2 regions of the Georgenia sp. Z2081 genome follow, and region 2 is predicted to be linked to the other one. Evidence: riboswitches for the same ligand, from Rfam matches in the RefSeq annotation. Region 2 holds a riboswitch; the other holds the start of a gene.
What was found. A riboswitch is a leader RNA that binds a small molecule or an ion and turns the genes downstream of it on or off. The one in region 2 is predicted to bind thiamine pyrophosphate.

Region 1 (3,928 bases), on a different contig from region 2:
CCGTCGTCCCGCCCACCGCGACGCCCCGCGCGCCGACGTCCGCCGCGCCAGGCCGCACGGCCGGCGCTCAGCCCGCGCGCGGACAGGAGGGGCGGTCCGGCAGTGGTCGGCGCCGACTCGGGCGCCGACACAGGCTCGGGCCCCGGTCCTGGATCGGTCTCCGGCTCGGTCCCCGGGCCCGACCCCGGTGCCACCTCGGCGGCGAGCCCGCGCAGGTAGTCGGTGCAGCGGGCAGACGACAGCCCGCCCGGTCCACCGCAGGCCGCCGCGAGCTCCGCCTCGAGCGGCAGCCAGCAGCCGGCCGCCACGAGCTGTTCGGCGTGCGCGAGCAGGATCTCGACGGTGTCGCCCGCGGCGAGCAGCGTGCCGTCGGGGCCGAGCACAACGGCGCGGGAGGGCAGCCCGGCGATGCCGGCCGGGCCCGCCCACTCGTCGAGCCGGTGCTCGACGAGCACGACCGTCGGGTGGTGGCGCCGCACCGCCGTGCCCAGTGCGTCGCGCACGGCGGCGATGCCGGCCGGGTCGAGCATCGAGGTGGGCTCGTCGAGGACGAGCACCTCCGGCTCCGTGACGAGCGCGGCCGCGAGCGCCACCCGCTGCGACTCGCCGCCGGAGAGGTCGGCGGAGGACCGGTCGCGCAGCGCGCCCGCGCCGACGGCGTCGAGCGCGGTGTCGATGCGGTCGTCGATCGCGGCCGGGTCGGTGCCGTGGTTCTCGAGCGGGAGCGCGAGCTCCTGCTCGACCACCGGCAGGCACACCGCGGCGCCCGGGTCCTGTGCGAGGGCGCCGATGCGGCGGGAGCGCTCGACCACGGGCGTGCCGAGGTCGTGCGCCCCGGCCACCGTCACCTCCCCCGTGACCCGTGCCGTCACCGTGTGGGGCACGACCCCGGTGATCACCTGCAGCACCGTCGACTTGCCCGAGCCCGAGGGCCCCAGGACCACCACGTGCTCGCCGGGCGCGACGCCGAGCGTGACACCGCTCAGCGCCGGCTCCGGCCGGCGCGGGAAGTGCACCGACACGTCGGTCAGCGCGACGGCCGACGCCGCCGCCGTGCCCACGGCCGGACGGTCGTGCCCGGTGGCGGCCCTGTCGTCGGGGGAGGTCCGGGCCGGCCGTGCCGACAGGCCCGTCATGCCTGACCGGCCCGGCCGATGGCGAAGTTGTCCACGACCCCGGTGCGCGCGAGCGCGTCGACGACCACCTTGGCGAGGAGCCCGCCCAGGACGACGCCGGACAGCGCCTGGATCGCCAGGCGCAGCGCGAAGATGTCCTGCCCGTACCAGCCCGAGCGGAACGCGGAGTAGAAGAACACCAGCGTTGCGCCGAGGAGCCCGGCCAGGGCGAAGATGCCCCACCCGAACCTCCGGTAGCGGGTGAGGAAGAACGGGAGCTCGCAGCCGACGCCCTGGAGCAGGGCCGCCACGAGGAGCAGCGGGCCGACCGGTGAACCGAGGAACGCGAACTCGATGGTCGCGGCGAGGACCTCGGCGAGCACGCCGGCGCCGGGACGCCGCACGATGGCCACCGCGATCGGGGCGACGATCAGCCAACCACCGAAGAGGACGTGCTCGGAGAGGTCGCCCGCGGGGCCCATGAGGACGCGCAGCCCGCTCCAGCCCTGGACGAGAGCCCAGTAGGCGAACCCGAAGACCGCGCCGAGCACCACCACGATCACGAGGTCCTTCAGCGCCCACGGGCCGTACCCGTGGCTCTGGTCCGCGCCGCTCATGACGCCACCTGCTCGCTCGGCGAACCCACCGAGACCGTGAGATGGGTGACGACGTGCGGGACGCTCGCGCCGACCCGCGCCCACGCGTCCGTCGCCGTGGCCAGGACCTCGGCGAGGTCGCCGGTGAGCATGGTCGCGTAGTGCGCGGCCTCGCTCGCCACGCCCCGCTCCCGCGCCTCGGCGATGGCCGCCATGATCGGCTCCATGTGCTCGCCGGCGCCGGACGAGCCGTCGAGCAGCGGGTAGAGCGACCACTGCGCTCGCGCGGCGATCCCGGTCGGTGCGAGCTCGACCGGCTCGCCGCCGCCGACGACGGCGCCCGGCTCGCAGGTCACCTCGCCGGGGCAGCCGCGGGAGAGCAGGATGTGGGCGACGACGTGGCCGCCGTCGGTGCGGCGCGAGGCCGCCTCGACCAGCCCGGCCGCGTAGGCGGCCAGGCGCTGCTCGGCCGGGGCACGGCGGGCGCCGACGTACGTGCTGACGGCGTCGGACTCGACGACCAGGCCGTCGAGCAGGCCGCGGTCGGCGACGTCGGCGAGCGAGCCGAGGATGACGTCGACGAAGTCGCTCGTGTGCGGGTGGATGCTCACGCGCATGCCGATCCCGCGCTGCTCGGTGGCGTCGGTCGAGACGGTGTCGGTGGCGATGCTCGTGCCGGTCGAGCGGGTGCCCGGGTCCGTCCGGGTGGTGTCGTGCTGGGTCACGGTGCCTTCCTCGGCCCGCGGGTACATCGAGACCTCCCGGCACGGCGGCCGACAGGCTCCCTGCTTCCTACGCCGGTACGAACCGGATCAGGTCGGCGGGTCTGCGGTCGTTCCGCACTCTCAGCGCCTGCAGGCGCTCCCCGGGGGTTGCCGGCACGCTACCCGGACGGGCCTGAAGCTGTCGAGGCCTGCCCGCAGGGTGGCGACCCAGGTCAGGCGCGCGACCCGAGGGCCGCGATGTGCTCCGGGAGCCGTTCGTGGCTGCCGTACATGAAGTGGTTCTCCATGCGCTCGGAGAACCGGCTCGCCTCCGTGGTCCGCCCGACCGCCTCGGCGACCTCGCGGATGTGGATCGGCGCCGCGCCGCAGCACACGCCCAGGTAGTTCACGCCGAGGTCGAGGGCCTCGCGGGCGAACGCGCCGATCTCGTAGCGGTTGGCGTACAGCGGGTCCAGCGCGGTCGGGAACGTCCGGCCGTGCGGCGCGGGGACGGAGGCGGCGACGTCGGAGAGGTTGAAGAACGTGGGCTCGGCCTCCGTCGTCCGGTAGGGGATCGGCAGGGCGCCCACGTGGCAGGAGACGGCGGCGCGGATCTCGCGCAGCCACGGCAGCATCGTGTCCGGGCCCCGGAAACAGTTGAGCCCGACGACGTCGGCCCCGCCCTGCTCGAGGCGCTGTGCGGTCTCGACGATCCCGAGTCCGTCGGCCATCTCCTGGAAGGCCATCGGCGCGAGGGTGAGCACCACCGGCAGGCCCGAGCCCTTGGCGATCTCGAGGGCGGCCAGCGCCTCTCCCGCGTAGTAGAAGGTCTCCCCGACGATGAGGTCGGCGCCCTCCTCGACGGCCCAGCCGACCATCTCCTCGAACATCGCACGCACCTCGTCCTGGCGCGCGGTGTCGGACGGGTCCCAGATGTTGGAGTTCGAGATGTTGCCGGCCACGAGGTTGCCGGGTACGCGGTCGGCGACCTCGCGCGCGATGCGCAGCGCGGAGCGGTTGAGCGGCTCGAGCAGATCCTCCTTGCCGATCACCCGCATCTTCTCGCGGTGGCCGTTGTACGTGAACGCCTCCACGATGTCCGACCCGGCTCGCTGGAAGTCGACGTGGAGCGCCGTGAGGGCCTCGGGGTGCTCGAGCGCGACCTCGGGCACGAACTCGCCGGCGGTGAGGTAGCCGCGCCGCTCGAGCTCGAAGAGGAATCCCTCGGCGCAGATCACCGGGCCGGCGTCGAGCCGTGCGGTGAAGGTCTGGTGGTCGGTCACGTGCTGCTCCTCGGGGTCGACGAGATGTCCGGCGTAGTGAACCGTGCCGGCCTGGGGTCGTGCGGCGCGGAACCGGCTGAGCCCACCAGGTGGGACGGCGGGGACTCCAGACATGAGCAGGTATGCACATGCTACGGTCTGCGCATGTCATTGCTCGAGCGGCGGCTCCAGGTCCTCGTCGACGCGCAGAGGTACGAGCGGTTGGAGTCCGAGGCGCGTGCCACGGGGCG
Region 2 (3,928 bases):
CCAGGAGGAACGTCTCCTGCGGGCCTTCGCCACCGACGACCAGCTCGTCGACGCCGGCTTCCGCCCGGGCTGGTCCCGGCGCGCCGGGCGGCTGCCGTCGCCGTCCGTCGAGGGCCCGGCGGCCGAGGCCCCGCCGGAGGACGGCCAGTCGGCGGCCGGCCAGGTCGGTCCGTCCCCGACGACGGGGGGCGGTGCGTGATGGAGATCGTCGTCTACGCCTGCCTCGCCGTGGTGGTGCTCGCCGTCTTCACCGCGCTCGTGCGCCTGGAGCGCGGGCCGTCCACGCTCGACCGCGCGGTCTCCACGGACGTCGTCACCGCGTCCGTCGTCGCGCTCGTGGGGCTGCTCATCGCGTGGACCGGGAGCGCCGCGTACGTGCCGATGCTCGTGGTCATCACGCTCGTCGGGTTCCTCACCACGGTGACGATCGCGCGGTTCACCGCGGTCGAGAAGTCCGACGAGGCCCGCATCCTCACCAAGGAGGAGCTCGCCCAGGTCATCGCGCGCGAGCGCGAGCTCGACGACGACGACGCGCCCGTCCACGGTCCCGACTCGCCGCGCGTGACGGGCGAGGACACCTCGGGCCCGGAGGACGACGGCACCGGGGAGGGACGGTCATGAGCTGGTCCGACGTCGTGACGGTGCTCGCCGCGATCCTGCTGGTCGCGGGCTCGCTGCTGGTGCTCGTCGCCGCGGTCGCGCTCGTGCGCTTCCCCGACCTGTTCAGCCGGATGCACGCCGCGGCCAAGCCGCAGGTGCTGGGTCTCGCCCTGCTCATGGCGGGGGTCGCTCTCGAGGTGCGCGACCCGCGGATCGGGTGGACGCTTGTCCTCGTCGTCGCGTTCCAGCTCCTCACGGCGCCCATCAGCGCCCACATGGCCGGGCGCGGCGGCTACCGCACCGGTCGGGTGGACAGGTCCGCGCTCGTGGTCGACGAGCTGGCCGAGGACATCGAGGCCTCGGGCGGGGACGCGAACCACAAGCACACTGGGGCATGATCGTCCCGACGGACTGCGCGGGAAGGCCGGGCAGCCCGGGAGACCACGACCAGGGCGTCACGCCCTGACCACGGAGGGCACAGATGGACATCGGTTGGAAGATCGTGAGCACGGGCGCCGGCGTGGTCGCCGGCATCGCGGCGAACAAGATCCTCTCGAAGGGCTGGGTCGCGGTCACGGGCCACGAGCCGCCGGAGGTCGTCGACGGCGACGACTCGGTCTCCCTGGTCGAGATCGTGGTGTTCACGGCCGTCTCGGGGGCCGTCGTCGGCCTGGTCCGCCAGCTGGCCATGCGCCAGGCCGCCAAGTGGTACAAGCCCGCCGAGCTGCAGAAGGTCTCGGACGACGTCTTCGACGACTGACGACCCTTCGCGCGCATGGCGCCGGGGCGCGACCGGCGGCCGTCCGACGTCGCCCGGCCCCGCCGCAGGCCCGCACCACGCACGTGGTGCGGGCCGCGTCGTGTCCGGGCGGCGCGGTAGCATGCCGGTGAACGACAGGGGAGCGCCGACCACGGCGCTGAGAGTGCGGTACGCCGCAGACCCTCGAACCTGATCCGGTTAGCACCGGCGGAGGTAGTCGGGACATCTCTCCGTCGTCGCGGTACCCGCCGCGGCGACGAACCCTGCGCACCCACGCAGGAGGTACGACATGCGCAGCACCATCACCGGCCCGGGCACCGGCTTCCGCCGCCCGGGCGCCGGCACGGACCACCCGGGCCCCCACCGCCGGGGCGCGCGGGCTCTCGGGCTCGGCACGGCCCTCGCCCTCACCCTCGCCGGCTGCTCGCTGGGCGGCGGGGACGAGGACACGGACGACTCCGAGGGCGCGGGCGACGCGGAGACGGCGGAGCAGGCGTCCGAGGGCGCGTCCGGCGGGTCCGGCGAGGCGCCGGCAGGCGCGGGCGGCGAGGTCGCTCTCGTCACGCACGACTCGTTCAACCTCCCCGACGAGCTGATCGAGCAGTTCGAGGCGGAGAGCGGGTACACGCTCGTCGTCACGGCGCCCGGGGACGCGGGCAGCGTCGTCAACGAGCTCCTCCTCACCGCGGGCAGCCCGTCCGCCGACGTCGTGTACGGCATCGACAACGCCTACGCGAGCCGTGCGATCGACGGGGGCGTGCTCGAGCCCTACACCTCGCCGGACCTGCCCGCCTCCGCGGAGGACCTGCTCGTCGACGGAGGGGACCAGCTCACTCCCGTCGACTTCGGCGACGTGTGCCTCAACGTCGACACCGCGTGGTTCGAGCGGGAGGGGCTCACGCCGCCGCAGACGCTCGCGGACCTGACCGAGCCCGACTACGCGGACCTCACGGTCGTCACCGACCCGAACGTCTCCTCGCCGGGTCTCTCGCTCCTCGTGGCCACCGTCGCGGAGAGCGGCGAGGAGGGGTTCGCCGACTACTGGCAGAGCCTTCTCGACAACGGCCTGCGGGTCGTCGACTCCTGGTCGGACGCCTACTACGTCGACTTCACGTTCTCCGGCGGGGACCGCCCGATCGTCCTGTCCTACTCCTCCTCCCCGGCCGCGACCCCCACCGAGGACGGCACGGGCTCGACCACGGCGGCGCTGCTCGACACCTGCGTCCGGCAGGTGGAGTACGCGGGCGTCGTGGCGGACGCGAGCAACCCCGAGGGTGCGCGCGCGGTGATCGACTGGTTGCTGTCCGCGGACGTCCAGGCCGCCATGCCCGAGTCGATGTACATGTACCCCGTCGACGACGAGGCCCCGCTGCCCGAGGCGTGGTCCGAGTTCGCACCGCCCGCCGAGGAGCCGATCGAGATGCCGGCCGGCGAGATCGACGCGAACCGCGAGGAGTGGCTGCGCACCTGGGACGAGGTGGTCGGCGGTTGACGGCCCGCCGCCTCGCGCGCGCTCTCGCGGTCGGGGTGCCGGTCGCGTTCCTCGCGATCTTCTTCGTCGCGCCCGTCGCGGCGCTGGTGGTCCACGGGCTGCTGCCGGGGGAGCGGATCCCCGGGATCCCCGCCGGCGACCCCGTGCTGGAGATCCTCGCGCGCAGGTCCACGCTCGACGCGCTCTGGCGCACCCTCGCGCAGGCGCTCGCCGCGACCGTCTGCGCGCTCGCGCTCGGGGTCCCGGGCGCGTACGTCCTGTACCGGACGTCGTTCCCCGGTCGCCGGATCCTGCGCGCGGTCGTCGCGGTGCCGTTCGTGCTGCCCACCGTGGTCGTCGGCGTCGCGTTCCGGGCGGTCCTCGCCCCGTCGGGCGTCCTGGGGTTCCTCGGGCTCGACCGGTCCCCGTGGGCGCTGCTCGCGGCGCTCGTGTTCTTCAACTACTCGGTCGTCGTCCGGGTGGTCGGGCCGGCGTGGGCCGCGCTGGACCCGCGGCCGGAGCAGGCGGCGCGCACGCTCGGCGCCTCCCCGTGGCGGGCGCTGCGCACGGTCACGCTGCCCGCCCTGACCCCGGCGATCACCTCCGCCGGTGCGCTCGTCGCCCTGTTCTGCGCGACCTCCTACGGGATCGTCCGCAGCCTCGGCCCGCTCGGCTGGTCGACCCTCGAGACCGAGATCTGGCGGCTGGGCACCCGCAACCTCGACCTGCGCGGGGCCGCGGTGCTCTCGATCGTGCAGATCGCCGTCGTCGTGGCGGCCACCCTGCTCGTCGCGCGGTCCCGGCGCCCGGCCGGCCGGGTGCGTCCCGTCGCGACCCCGCCGCTCGACCTCCGCTCGCCCGGCACCCTGGGCGCCGCCGCGCTGACGGCCGCCGTCGTCGCCGGTCTGCTGATCGCGCCGATGCTCGGCCTCGTCGAGCGCTCGCTGCGCGCGGCCGACGGCTCGTGGACGCTCGACCACTACCGCGCGCTCGCGGGCGACGGCGGCGGGGCGCTCCCGCGCTCCGTGCTCGACGCCGCGGAGCTCTCCCTGCGGTCGGCCGTCGACGCGACCCTTCTCGCGCTCGTGGTGGGCCTG

Region 1: it holds a riboswitch for thiamine pyrophosphate, as region 2 does, so the genes downstream of both, ACZLKG_RS09255 (YkoF family thiamine/hydroxymethylpyrimidine-binding protein) here and ACZLKG_RS01700 (thiamine ABC transporter substrate-binding protein) in region 2, are expected to answer to the same signal.

The regions. Positions count from the first base shown of each region.
Region 1 covers NZ_JBUZNK010000005.1:207,836-211,763, reverse strand. The annotation lists gene ACZLKG_RS09265 (ABC transporter ATP-binding protein) at 1-1,061, opposite strand, end outside; gene ACZLKG_RS09260 (ECF transporter S component) at 1,133-1,732, opposite strand; gene ACZLKG_RS09255 (YkoF family thiamine/hydroxymethylpyrimidine-binding protein) at 1,729-2,436, opposite strand; TPP riboswitch at 2,482-2,589, opposite strand; gene ACZLKG_RS09250 (homocysteine S-methyltransferase family protein) at 2,649-3,812, opposite strand; gene ACZLKG_RS09245 (ribbon-helix-helix protein, CopG family) at 3,843-3,928, shown strand, end outside.
Region 2 covers NZ_JBUZNK010000001.1:357,724-361,651, forward strand. The annotation lists gene ACZLKG_RS01680 (Na+/H+ antiporter subunit E) at 1-199, shown strand, start outside; gene ACZLKG_RS01685 (MrpF/PhaF family protein) at 199-621, shown strand; gene mnhG (monovalent cation/H(+) antiporter subunit G) at 618-998, shown strand; gene ACZLKG_RS01695 (DUF4235 domain-containing protein) at 1,082-1,360, shown strand; TPP riboswitch at 1,487-1,593, shown strand; gene ACZLKG_RS01700 (thiamine ABC transporter substrate-binding protein) at 1,650-2,852, shown strand; gene ACZLKG_RS01705 (ABC transporter permease) at 2,849-3,928, shown strand, end outside.